Regions from separate parts of the Kribbella orskensis genome, predicted to be linked through region 2. Evidence: predicted binding sites of a transcription regulator. Region 2 holds the regulator's gene; the other holds the start of a gene.
The links. Region 2 encodes HrcA, which represses chaperone genes, less so after heat shock. Its sites were predicted from a motif close to TTGGCACTCGNNNNNNNCGAGTGCCAA; they were not measured.

Region 1: groES (co-chaperone GroES) is a predicted target of HrcA. The motif match lies at 4,848-4,874, and genes of this name have one in related genera.

What each region holds. Positions count from the first base shown of each region.
Region 1 covers NZ_SLWM01000008.1:141,870-148,169, forward strand. The annotation lists gene EV644_RS22670 (GNAT family N-acetyltransferase) at 1-91, shown strand, start outside; gene tsaD (tRNA (adenosine(37)-N6)-threonylcarbamoyltransferase complex transferase subunit TsaD) at 88-1,143, shown strand; gene EV644_RS22680 (GNAT family N-acetyltransferase) at 1,140-1,589, shown strand; gene EV644_RS22685 (dienelactone hydrolase family protein) at 1,618-2,376, shown strand; gene EV644_RS22690 (class I SAM-dependent methyltransferase) at 2,874-4,049, opposite strand; gene EV644_RS22695 (peptidoglycan-binding domain-containing protein) at 4,071-4,697, opposite strand; gene groES (co-chaperone GroES) at 5,014-5,310, shown strand; gene groL (chaperonin GroEL) at 5,498-6,300, shown strand, end outside.
Region 2 covers NZ_SLWM01000020.1:56,278-62,577, reverse strand. The annotation lists gene EV644_RS34715 (methyltransferase domain-containing protein) at 1-550, opposite strand, end outside; gene EV644_RS34710 (16S rRNA (uracil(1498)-N(3))-methyltransferase) at 652-1,368, opposite strand; gene dnaJ (molecular chaperone DnaJ) at 1,391-2,536, opposite strand; gene hrcA (heat-inducible transcriptional repressor HrcA) at 2,565-3,584, opposite strand; gene EV644_RS34695 (Gfo/Idh/MocA family protein) at 3,747-4,850, opposite strand; gene EV644_RS34690 (ThuA domain-containing protein) at 4,835-5,476, opposite strand; gene EV644_RS34685 (MBL fold metallo-hydrolase) at 5,787-6,300, shown strand, end outside.

The DNA.
Region 1 (6,300 bases), on a different contig from region 2:
CGGGTACTACGCGGGCGGCGAGGACGCGGTCATCATGCGGTGGCCGGGAGACGTGGTGGCAGTGGATGCGGTGGCAGGAGATGTCGGATGAGTGAGAACGAGCCCTTGATCCTGGGCATCGAGACGTCGTGCGACGAGACCGGGGTCGGTATCGTCCGCGGGCAGACGCTGCTGGCCGACGCGATCGCCTCCAGCGTCGAGGAGCACGCCCGGTTCGGCGGTGTCGTCCCGGAGGTCGCCAGCCGCGCGCACCTCGAGGCGATGGTGCCGACGATCCGCCGCGCGTGTGAGACCGCGGGGATCAAGCCGTCCGATGTCGACGCGGTCGCCGTCACCAGCGGACCCGGCCTGGCCGGCGCCCTGCTCGTCGGCGTCGCCGCCGCCAAGGGCCTTGCCCTCTCACTCGACAAGCCCTTGTACGGCGTGAACCACCTCGCCGCGCACGTCGCCGTCGACACGCTCGAGCACGGGGATCTCCCGAAGGGCGCGATCGCGATGCTCGTCTCCGGCGGGCACTCGTCGCTGCTCGCGGTCGAGGACATCACCGTCGGCGTCGAACCGATGGGCGCCACCATCGACGACGCGGCGGGGGAGGCCTTCGACAAGGTCGCCCGGGTGCTGGGGCTGCCGTTCCCCGGAGGTCCATATGTCGACAAGGCGGCACGGGACGGCGGTGACGCGCTCTACGTGCGGTTCCCGCGCGGGCTGACCAGTCAACGGGATCTCGAGCGGCACCGGTTCGACTTCTCCTTCTCCGGCTTGAAGACCGCCGTCGCCCGGTGGGTCGAGGCGAAGCGTCGCGACGGCGAGGACGTGCCGGTGAACCACGTGGCCGCCGCGTTCCAGGAAGCCGTCTGCGACGTGCTGACGCGCAAGGCGATCGATGCCTGCAAGGACCGCGGCTACGAGCACCTGCTGATCGGTGGCGGGGTCGCGGCGAACTCCCGGTTGCGGGCGATGGCCGAAGAGCGCTGCTCCGCGGCCGGCATCGCCGTACGGGTGCCGCGGCCGGGGTTGTGCACGGACAACGGAGCGATGGTGGCGGCGCTCGGCTCCGAGCTCGTGCGGGCCGGGAAGTCGCCGTCGCCGCTGGGGTTGCCGGCCGACTCGTCGATGCCGATCACGACGGTGCTGAACTCATGAGGTGGGAGCACCCGGACGGGTTCGTCGCCGACGACGACACCGCACGGATCGACCTGGATGTGGTGCACGGGTTCCTGCGTACGTCGTACTGGGCGCCGCAGATTCCGCGGGACGTGGTGGCCAAGGCGGTTGCGAACAGCCTCAACGTCGGGGTGTATGCGCCGGACGGAGCTCAGGTCGCGTTCGCGCGGGCGGTGACGGATCGGGCGACGTTCGCCTGGATCGCGGACGTCTTCGTGCTGCCGTCGTCGCGCGGGCATGGGCTCGGGCGCTTCGTGGTCTCCACCCTGCTCGAGCATCCGGATCTGCAACTGTTGCGGCGCACGATGCTGGCGACGGCCGACGCGCACGGGCTCTATCGTTCCTACGGGTTTGAAGATCTCTCTGACCCGAGTCTGTTCCTGGGCGTCGCTCGCAGTCCCGCCGAGATCTACGGCCAACCGTGAAGTGTGTGCTGGGTGGGGGCCGGCCGGCATGAGTCTTCCCGGGATCGATCTGCTCGCCGCGCCGGAGGAGGCGACAGAGCTGGTACTGCTCGCGCATGGTGGCGTGGTGGACTCGCTGGATCCGGCCGGTGGCTGGCGAGCGGCGATCCTGCGGATGTGGCCGTTGGCCCTGGCTGCGCGCTCGGCTGCTCCCGGCGCCGCTGTCGGCCTGATGCGCTACCGGTATCGCGGTTGGAACGGGACCGAGGCTCATCCCGCGAACGACCTTCGCATGGTGCTCGACGGACTCCCGTCGTCCATCCGCCGGGTGGTCCTGATCGGCCACTCGATGGGCGGCCGCGCAGTGGTTGCCGCTGGCAATCACCCGTTGGTCTCGGGCGTTCTGGGGCTTGCTCCGTGGCTCCCCGACAGCGAACCACTCGTCGCGTTGCGCGGGCCCGTAGTACTGGCGCATGGGACGTTGGACCGGATGACGGATCCCGCGCAGACGGCTGCTTTTGCCAGGCGCTTGCGTGCCACCGGAGTACCGGTTGCACTGTTGTCCGTGGAAGGCGAGACGCACGCGATGCTCCACCGCTACGGCGATTGGAATGAACTCGTACGCCGTTTCGTCGCCGCCGCTCTCGGTGGTCCCACGGATTGCCCGGCACTCACCACCGAGCCCGATCGGGTGGATCCGCTCCCGCTGTGGAATCGCCCGGGTGGGAACGCGGCCGGAGTACGAGACATCGCCGCGGCCCGTCTCCGCCTTCGGGTCCTGGGCTCCCAAGCACTCGAACAGGTCTGAGCACTCGAGCAGGTCTGGCTGCTGCGTCTCAGGTCGGGTGCTCCTGCAGCGCGGGGAAGGGCGCGGCAGGCAAGAGCCCGTGGACCTGAACTCACCGCTAGTGTCCCGTAAGCGATGTAGCTTGACGCTATCGGCGCCCAGGCACGCACCTCGCGGCACTTGCCCAGCGCCCACGATGCTCCGCATCGAGGCCACTGCTCAAGCACCGCGATGCACGCACCTGGACACCGTTATCGTTCAAGCTACATCGCTTACGGGACACTCGGTCCCCAGGAAACGGTCAGCGGCAGACCGGTTCCCGCCAACCCTGACGCACCGAGGTGAACAGCCGGCGACACCGACGTGATGCTTAGTGGCGGGCTCCTGGCCGGGTGCGGCAACAGACGCAGCACCTCGTCCGTCGGCTGGCCGGCCAGGAGCCCGCTCGTGAGATCGATCATATGTTCGAATGTGCCGCGAAGGCAAATCGACATGACAGGCAAATCGGCGGCTGACGGTCAGGAAGCCTGCGTGGAAACCCGGCGGCAGGAGTAGGCGACCGCGTCCCGGCCGATCCGGGTCACGATGAGCGTCGCGCTCGCGGAGCCCTTCGGGGCCAGCTTCTTGCGGAGCTGTGCCGGGTCGAAGTCGACGCCGCGCTTCTTGATCTCCAGTGTGCCGATGCCGTTCGACCTTACCCAGGCCCGCAGTGCCTTCTCGCGGTACCGCACTTCCTCGATCACCTCATAAGCAGCGGCCAGAGGAGTCGCCACCAAGGATGAACCGGTCACATAGGCGATCCGCGGATCCAGCAGCCAGCCGTCGACCGCCGCAGCAACGGCGGTGACCAGTCCGGCCCTGACGACAGCTCCATCCGGCTCGTAGATGTACTGCCCGACAGGGCCGCTGTCTACCTCAGGCGCCGTCGTCACTGTCGCGCCGCCAGGCAGGAGCGTCGCCCGGCGGCTGGTGCCGGCGTAGAGCTTCCCGGACCACAGCGCGGCCTCCTTGACCTCGCCTGCGTCGCTGACCCACTCCGCCTCGACACCGTCCGGCACCGCGTCGTGCGGAATGCCCGGAGCCACCTTGACGCACGCAGTACCCGCCAGGAGGTCGGTGATGAAGGACCACGGCGGCGAGTAGGCGTTGTGGTCGAACACCCGCTTCCCATCGGCCCGCCGTGCGGGATCCGCGAAGACCGCCTCGTACTGCGTGACGTCCTGCGCCTCGGCGTCTCCCACCAGGACCTCGCCGGGTAGTCCCAGCGCCGCGAGGTTCGCCTGCGCTGCAGCGGCTGTCGCGGGGTCTCGCTCCACGCCCGTGACGCGCAAGCCGGCGCGGGCGGCGCTGATGAGGTCACCACCGATCCCACAACCAAGGTCGACCACAGTGGCGCCAGGAATAGTGCCCGCGATGCGTGCGGCCCGGTGGACCCCCACTGTGGTTCGCGTGGCCTGCTCGAGCCCGTCCGGCGTGAAGTACATCCGTGCGGCGTCCTCCGCGCCGAACTTGGCGGCCGCCCGATGCCGCAGCGAAGCCTGCGTGACCGCGGCGGTCACCACGGCAGCGTCGTACCGGCGTCTGAGCTGTTCGACCAGCTTGAGCTCACCGCCGGGCCTGAACGCGGCACAGGCCTCGGCCAGTACTGCGTCCCCGGGTGCGGTGAGCAGCGAGGTGATCGACGAAGGGTCCACCCGCCCCAGTCTGCCCGGGGACTACAGCGGGCTGGAGCAGGCCTTGCTCCAGGTGTTCGTCGTCGATGAGAACAGCCGCCAGTTCATGGCCGAGCGGGTCTTCGGGCCGTAGATGCCGTCGGCCGTGAGCTTGTGCCGCTTCTGCACCGCCTTGACCACTCCGCGGGTGTTGCTGCCGTACACGCCGTCCACTGTGAGGCGGTACCCGTAGCAGTAGTTCAGGTTGCGCTGCAGGGTCCGGATCGCCGTGTCGGGATCACCGGTGCGCGCGGAACCGCGGTACGGGTCGTCGCCGGACATGAGGTTGCAGGTCGTACTGGGGCTGTTCCACACCGACGGCATCGGGACACCCCACCCTGTCTTGCCGACCGGTACCAGCCGCGCGGACCGGCACTGCGTCAATGCGGCCGCGGCCCGGGTCTCCGCCTGGGCGTCCGTCTTCGCTTCCGCTGAGTCAGCCTTCGGCGGCTGTACTGCGGGGGCGGCGCCACCCGAGGCGGCGGAGCCTTCCTGGGGCGGGTTGTTCCCGTTGGCCGCGACGGCCGCCACGGCGATCGGGCTGACGAGGATCGCGACGACGGCGACGGCCTTTCGAGGGGTGAGCTTGAAGAGGGACAGGTTCCGGAGCGACGGGATGCGGACGGCCATGGGTTCTCTCCTGGTGCGGTCGATCCCGGGGCGGCCGGGAATGCCTCCACGCAAGACGGTCCCACGCCGGTGGCCCCGCCGCCTAGGGCTCGGTGGCGGAAAGCGCACGGACGATCACTTCCGGTGCGGCTGTCCGCCGTGGGCGAGAATCTGGCACTCGAGTTGACCGAGTGCTAATCGCCGCCTAGATTCGGTGTTGGCACTCTCCACTCGAGGGTGCCAGCGGCCCGGCCTCTGATCCCCGCGACGGCAGAGGTGAACGGCCGCTCGCAGCACCTGCAGAACACACCAAGAACTCGACCGTGGAGGTCAGCAAGTGTCGGTCACGATCAAGCCGCTCGAGGACCGCGTCCTCGTTGCGCCGCTCGAAGCCGAGCAGACCACGAAGTCCGGCCTGGTCATCCCGGACACCGCCAAGGAGAAGCCCCAGGAGGGCGAGATCCTCGCCGTCGGCCCCGGCCGCATCGACGACAACGGCAACCGCGTCCCGCTGGACGTCAGCGTCGGCGACAAGGTCATCTACTCGAAGTACGGCGGCACCGAGGTCAAGTACGACGGCCAGGACTACCTGATCCTGGGCGCCCGCGACATCCTCGCAGTCGTCACCAAGTGATGTAAGGGCGTGCCTCCTCGTCCGGTGCGTGCCGCGTGGCTCTGCCCGCTACCGCGCGGGACGAGGGGACACACCCTCGCTCGCTGTTCTGACTGACACCGCTCCGGTGCCGGATGCCGGCGCCGGAGCGGAGTCGATTCCGGACCCGCGAGCCCCATGTTGAAACTCAGAGAGGGACTAGTTTTCCATGCCGAAGATCCTCGAGTTCGACGAGAACGCGCGGCGCGCGCTGGAGCGCGGCGTCGACAAGCTCGCGAACACGGTGAAGGTGACGCTGGGGCCCAAGGGCCGCTACGTCGTGCTGGACAAGAAGTGGGGCGCCCCGACCATCACCAACGACGGTGTCACCGTCGCGCGTGAGGTCGAGCTGGACGACCCGTTCGAGAACCTGGGTGCGCAGCTGGCCAAGGAGGTTGCCACCAAGACCAACGACATCGCCGGTGACGGTACGACCACCGCGACCGTGCTCGCCCAGGCGCTGGTGCACGAGGGCCTGCGCGCCGTCGCGGCCGGGGTCAACCCGATGGGCCTGAAGAAGGGCATCGAGGCGGCCGTCGAGGCCGTGTCGGCGAAGCTGATCGAGACCGCGCGGCCGGTCGACGACAAGGGCGACATGGCCCACGTCGCCACCATCTCCGCCCGGGACCCCGAGATCGGCACCCTGATCGCGGAGGCCTTCGACAAGGTCGGCAAGGACGGCGTCATCACCGTCGAGGAGTCGAACACGTTCGGCACCGAGCTCGACTTCACCGAGGGCATGCAGTTCGACAAGGGCTTCATCTCGCCCTACTTCATCACCGACGCCGAGGCCGGCGAAGCGGTGCTGGACGACCCGTACATCCTGATCAACCAGGGCAAGATCTCCGCGGTCTCGGACCTGCTGCCGCTGCTGGAGAAGGTCGTGCAGTCCGGCAAGTCGCTGCTGATCATCTCCGAGGACGTCGAGGGCGAGGCCCTGTCGACCCTGGTGGTCAACAAGATCCGCGGCAA
Region 2 (6,300 bases):
CGTTGTCGGGGGCGTCGAAGGAGAGTTCTTCGAAGCCGGTGTCGGTGAACCAGGCGCGGATGGTGTCGCGGATGTCGGGGTCGTGGCGGCCGCGGGTCCAGATGACCGTGGCGCCGGGGGTGCACAGCTGTGGGAGGGCGCGGACGGTGCGCTCGACGTCCGCCGGGACGATGTTGCCGAAGACGCCGCAGAACAGCACCAGGTCGGCCGGCACCGCGTCGGCATAGCTGTCGATCGCAGCCGCGTCACCCTCGATCACCTCGACGCTGGTCAGGCCGTTGGCGGTCGCTGCCGCGCGGGCGACCGCGACGTTGCGAGGATCGAGCTCGACCAGCCGGGCGGTCACCCGGTCGCGGGCCGGATGGGCAGCGAGCACCTCGATCAGGTCCCGGCCCTGGCCGGCGCAGGCGCTGATCGCACGGATCGGGCCGTCCGGACGGGCGTCGAGATGCGCACGGATGCCGCGCTGGACCGATCTCAGCCGCCCGCTCAGCTCGGACGTCTCGTCCTCGTACGGCGTGTGCCACTCCAGCCAGTCCGTCGAGTCCATCCAGGTCCTCCTCGATTCCAGCGCGAGTCGTCCGTGGTCAGTTCCAGTGCGGGTGAGTCCAGGTGCGGGTCCATGCCGGGAGCGGCCGCCGCTCGGTCAGGTCAGGTCCAGCGGGAGCGGGCGAGGAGGGCTGCTGCAGCGGCTACGCCTGCAGTGGAGGTCCGCAGCACGGTCTCGCCGAGGCGGACCGGGTCCACGTCAAAGGCCTCCAGCTCGGCAGGCGAGATGCCGCCTTCGGGACCGACGACGATGACGACGTCCCCTTCAGCCGGCACCTCCAGCGACGCCAACGGCACCTTCGCCTCCTCATGCAGCACCACCGCGAGTCCGGCGCTTCCGACCAGCCCTGCGACCTCCGCGGTCGAGGCGATCGGCGCGACCTCGCAGAACCACGAGCGCCGCGACTGCTTGCTGGCTTCGAAGGCCCAGGCCTGCCACTTGGTCAGCGTCTTTGCCACCCGCTCGGGACTGGCGCGGAACTGGCTGCGCTCCGCGTTCCACGGGACCACCACGTCCGCGCCGACCTCGGTGAGCATCTCCACCGCGAGCTCCGCCCGCTCCCCCTTCGGCAGCGCCTGGACGACGACCAGTCGCGGGCTCGCCGGAGCGACCTCGCCGCGGTGCTCCACGGACACGGTCAGCCCGGTCTTGGAAGCGGCCGTCACCGACCCTTCCGCGAAGGACCCGCGCCCGTCCGTCAGGCGGATCCGCTCGCCCGGTGCGATCCGTCGTACGACGGCCGCGTGACGGCCCTCGGCGCCGTCCAGCACGAGCTCCGGGCCGGACAGGTCAGGCAGGTAGAAGACGGCGAGTCCCATCGTCGCGCGGCCGTAGGCGTTTTCAGTGCGCGCCGAAAGCGTCGCGCAGGCGTCCGAAGACACCCTTGTGCGCGGCCTGGACCTGACCCTGCGGACGCTCTTCGCCCCGTGCCTCGGCGAGTTGCTTGAGCAGTGCGGCCTGGGAGTCGTCCAGCTTGGTCGGGGTCTCGACGATCACCTGCACGATCAGGTCACCGCGACCCGCGTGCCGCAGCCGGGGAACACCCCGCGCGGTCAGCGTCATCGCCGTACCGGACTGGGTGCCGGGGCGGATCTCCAGCGGAGTGGGCTCACCCTCGAGCGTCGGCAGGTCGATCGTGGTGCCGAGCGCGGCCGCGGTCATCGGCAGCGTGACCGTGCAGTGCAGGTCGTCACCGTTGCGGGTGAAGATCTCGTGCTGCTCGACCTCGATCTCGACGTACAGGTCGCCGGCCGGGCCGCCGCCGGGGCCGACCTCGCCCTGGCCGGACAGCTGCACCCGGGTGCCGCTGTCGACGCCACCGGGGATCTTGACGGTGACGGTACGGCGGGAGCGGACCCGCCCGTCGCCGGCGCACTCGACGCACGGGTTCGGGATGGTCGTGCCGAAGCCGCGGCAGTTCGGGCAGGGACGCATCGTCCGGACCTCACCGAGGAACGAGCGCTGGGTGTGGGTCACCTCGCCGCGTCCGTGGCAGATTTCGCAGGTGACGGGCTCGGACCCGGCGGCCGCGCCGGATCCCGAACAGGTCGGGCACAGCACGGCCGTGTCGACCTTCAGCTCGCGGGTGGTCCCGAAGGCCGCCTCGCCGAGGTCGATCCGCAGCGGGATCAGGGCGTCCTGACCCCGCCGGGTGCGCGGCCGCGGCCCGCGGGTCGCCCCGCCGGTCTGGCCGAAGAAGGCGTCCATGATGTCGGTGAAGGTGAACGCCTGGCCGAAGCCGGCACCGCCGGGTCCCCCTCCTGCCGCGCTGGCGAAGGGATCGCCGCCGAGATCGTGCAGCTGCCGCTTCTGCGGGTCGCTCAGCACCTGGAACGCGCGGCCGATCTCCTGGAACCTGTTGTGCGCGTCCTCGGAGTCGTTGACGTCCGGGTGGTACTGGCGGGCCAGCTTGCGGTAGGCCTTCTTGATCTCGTCCGGTGAGGCGTCACGGCTGACGCCCAGGACGGCGTAGTAATCGGTGCTCATACTCCAGACCAAATGTCGGTGGTAGTCGTCATGAGTCGGCCAGGATCTGGCTGACGTAACGCGCGACGGCGCGGACTGCGCCCATCGTGCTCGGATAGTCCATGTGGGTCGGGCCGACGATGCCGAGCGTGGCCAGCGCCTCCGACTTCGACCCGTACGCGGTCGCGACCACCGAGGTGGTGGCCAGCTCCTCGTACGGGTTCTCGTGCCCGATGCGGACCGTCAGGGTCTGCGGGTTCGTCGCCTCGCCGAGCAGCTTGAGCAGGATGACGTGCTCCTCCAGCGCCTCCAGCACCGGCTTCACGTTGCGCTCGAAGTCGTCGCCGTAGCGGGTCAGGTTGGCGGCGCCGCCGACCGCGATCCGCTGCTCGCCGTCATCGCTGAAGGCCTCCAGCAGCGTCGTCACGATCGCGGCCACCAGCGGCCGGTCGGACGGCGCGAAGGTCTCGGTGACGTTCGCCAGCGAGGTCGCCGCGTCGGACAGCCGCTGGCCGGCCAGCGCGGTGTTCATCCGGGACCGCAGGTCGGCGATCAGGTGCTCGTCGACGTCGTGCTGGGTCTCCACGATCCGCTGCTCGACCCGCCCGGTGCTGGTGATCAGCACCACCAGCAGCCGCCGCGGCGTCATCGTGACCACCTCGACGTGCCGCACGCTGGACCGGATGAGGGTCGGATACTGCACGATCGCGACCTGCCGGGTGATCTGCGCCAGCAGCCGGACGGTACGGCGGACCACGTCGTCCAGGTCGACCGCACCGGCCAGGAAGGACGAGATCGCCTTCTTCTCGGCCGGCGACAACGTCTTCACGGTGCTCAGCTTGTCCACGAACAGCCGGTAGCCGGCGTCGGTCGGGATCCGGCCCGCGCTGGTGTGCGGCTGGGTGATGTACCCCTCCTCCTCCAGCGCGGCCATGTCGTTGCGCACGGTCGCCGGGGAGACGCCGAGGTTGTGCCGGTCCACCAGGGTCTTCGAGCCGACCGGCTCGTGGGTGGCGACGTAGTCCTCGACGATGGCCCGGAGCACGTCCAGTTTTCGTTCGTCCAGCACGCGCACCACCCTCTCTCCACGTCGACACCTGTACCCAGCGCAGGGCACTCCACTGAGGGCACCCTTGGCACTCCCGCGTTTCGAGTGCCAGTCTACCGAGCCGTAGCGACACCTACTCCCGCGTAGCGGCGTGGGACGCGTCTCAGACGCGGAGGAGTCGTCTCAGGCCGACTCGGGAGACGCTCCCAACGGTACGGCGGCCGGGCGCTCCACCGTGCTCGCCACGTCCACGGGCTGATCCTTGGCCGCCGCCTCGAGCAGCGACTCCAGTACGTCGAGCACGTGGTACGCGAGGGCTCCGTTGGCCCGGTGGTCGCCTCCGGTCCGGATCGCGCGCGCCATGTCCGCCACACCGACGCCCCGGCCAGCTCCCGCGTAGCCGCCGGCTACCGGGAGTTCTGTCCAGTCACGGGCGGTCGCGGTGGCGATCTCCACCTTGCCGTCGAAGTTGTTCGGGTCCGGCACCGACAAACTGCCCTCGGTCCCGTGCACCTCGATCCGCGGCAGCCGCGCCGCCCACACGTCGAAGCTCATCAGCACCGTCGTGAGGGCACCCGACTCGTGCTCGAGGATGCCGGTCACGTGGGTCGGCACCTCCACGGGGAAGGTCTCCCCCGCTCGCGGACCGGTGTGGACCTTCCGCTGGTCATGGGCGCGCCCCGCCCGCCCGGTGACCCGGCGTACCGGTCCTAGCAGCGTCACGAGGCTGCTGACGTAGTACGGGCCCATGTCGAGGAGCGGGCCGCCGCCGGGCTGGTAGTAGAACTCCGGCGCCGGGTGCCACAGCTCGTGCCCGGGCGTGACGAACGAAGCCGTCGCAGCAGTCGGTACGCCGATGTCGCCCCGGTCGAGGGCGGCTCGTGCGGTCTGGGTTCCCGTGCCGAGCACAGTGTCCGGAGCACAGCCGATCCGGAGGTTGCCGGCGGCCGCGAGCTTCAGGAGCGGCTCGGCCTCGGCACGGTCGACCGCGAGCGGCTTCTCGCCGTACACGTGCTTCCCCGCCTGCAGGGCGGCCTGGTTCACCGAGGCGTGGGCCGCGGGAATGGTCAGGTTGAGGACGATGTCGACCTCGGGGTCGGCCAGCAGGTCCTCGGATGACAGCGCCCGGAGGCCCTGGTGCTGGTCGGCGATCGCCTGGGCCCGGCTGAGGTCCAGGTCGGCGACCGCGACCACGTCGACGCCGGGCAGCCTGGCGAGGTGGTCGAGGTAGGTGCCGCTGATGACGCCAGTGCCGACGATGCCGATGTTGGTCACTTGCTCGCCCACAGCAGTCCCCGCTCGATGATGGTGCGGACCTCGGGCACGTGCAGGTCCTCGAGGCTGTGGCCCGGCGTGCAGACGAACACCCTGCCCTCGCCCCAGGTGCGGGTCCAGACGGCCGGCATCGTCGCGCCCTCGATCCACGGGAAGTCCGGGTGCGCCCGGAAGGTGGTGGTCGCGAGCACGTTGTTGGTCGGGTCCGCGTGCACGTAGTACTGCTCGGTGTGCAGGTCGAAACCGGTGATGCCCTCGACGATCGGGTCGTCGGCGACGACCTCGATCCGGTGGTCCACGAAACCGTCCGGGTGCGAGACGAACTGGCCGCCGGTCATGAAGCTGTAGTCGCTGTTGCTGCGGAACGAGTCGACGATGCCGCCGTGCCAGCCGGCCAGCCCGGTGCCCGCGCGCACCGCGGCCTCGAGTCCCTTGACCTGCTCGTTGGTGATCTCGCCCATGCTGATGCACTGCAGCACCAGGTCGGTGCCGGCCAGGTCGAGGTAGCTCTCGGTGCTCTCGGAGACCTCGACCGCGAAGCCGTTGTCCCGCAGGAACGGGATGAACAGTTCGGTCGCCTCGGCCGGCTTGTGCCCTTCCCAGCCGCCTCGTACCACCAGTGCCCGTCGTGTCGTCACGCCGTCCGCCCTTCGCGTCGTTCCGGAAGATGAGCCCGGCGATCTCAGAGATCGGATGAATCACTGTCGCCTAGGCGACCCTAGGCGGCCGGACCGGGCCCTTCAAGTCCCGTCCCGACGACTGGATTGGGCTTACCGGCGGGACCACCGGGTCGCGGCGGTCCGCTGGGGTCGGCCGCCGCGGGCACGATCAGGATCGGCGACCAGGTGCTGATCACCCGGGCCGGGTGCTCGTCCGCGGCGACACCATCACCAACTGACCACTCTCCCGCTGGAGGAGGCTCGTGGGGCGGCGGTTAAGGTCGGGGACATGAGTGCATGGGCCGAGCTGGGCGATCGGTGCTGGGTCCGTCGGTATCCGGAGTGGGACCTGAACGTCGGCCTCGTCGTCGGCTCAGCGGGTGCCCTGGTGATCGACACCCGCGCCACCACCGCGCAGGCCGAGGAACTGCTGGCCGAGATCCGCGAACTCACCGACGCCCCGGTCCGCTGGGTGGTCAACACCCACGCGCACTTCGACCACACCTTCGGCAACGGCGTCTTCACCGACGCCACCAGCTACGCCCAGGAGAACGCCGCGGCCGCGCTGGCCGAGCGAGGACCCGCACTCCAGCAGCACTACCGCGACAACCCCGGCCCGGACCCGCGGTACCCGGAGATCGCCGCCGAGGTGCTCGCCGAGCTCGCGGCCACCAAACTGGTTGCCATCGACAACACCTTCGCGGTGGCCAAGGTGATCGACCTGGGCGATCGCCGGGTGGAACTCCTGCACCTGGGGAACGCGCACACCGACGGCGACCTGGTGGTCGTCGTACCGGATGCCG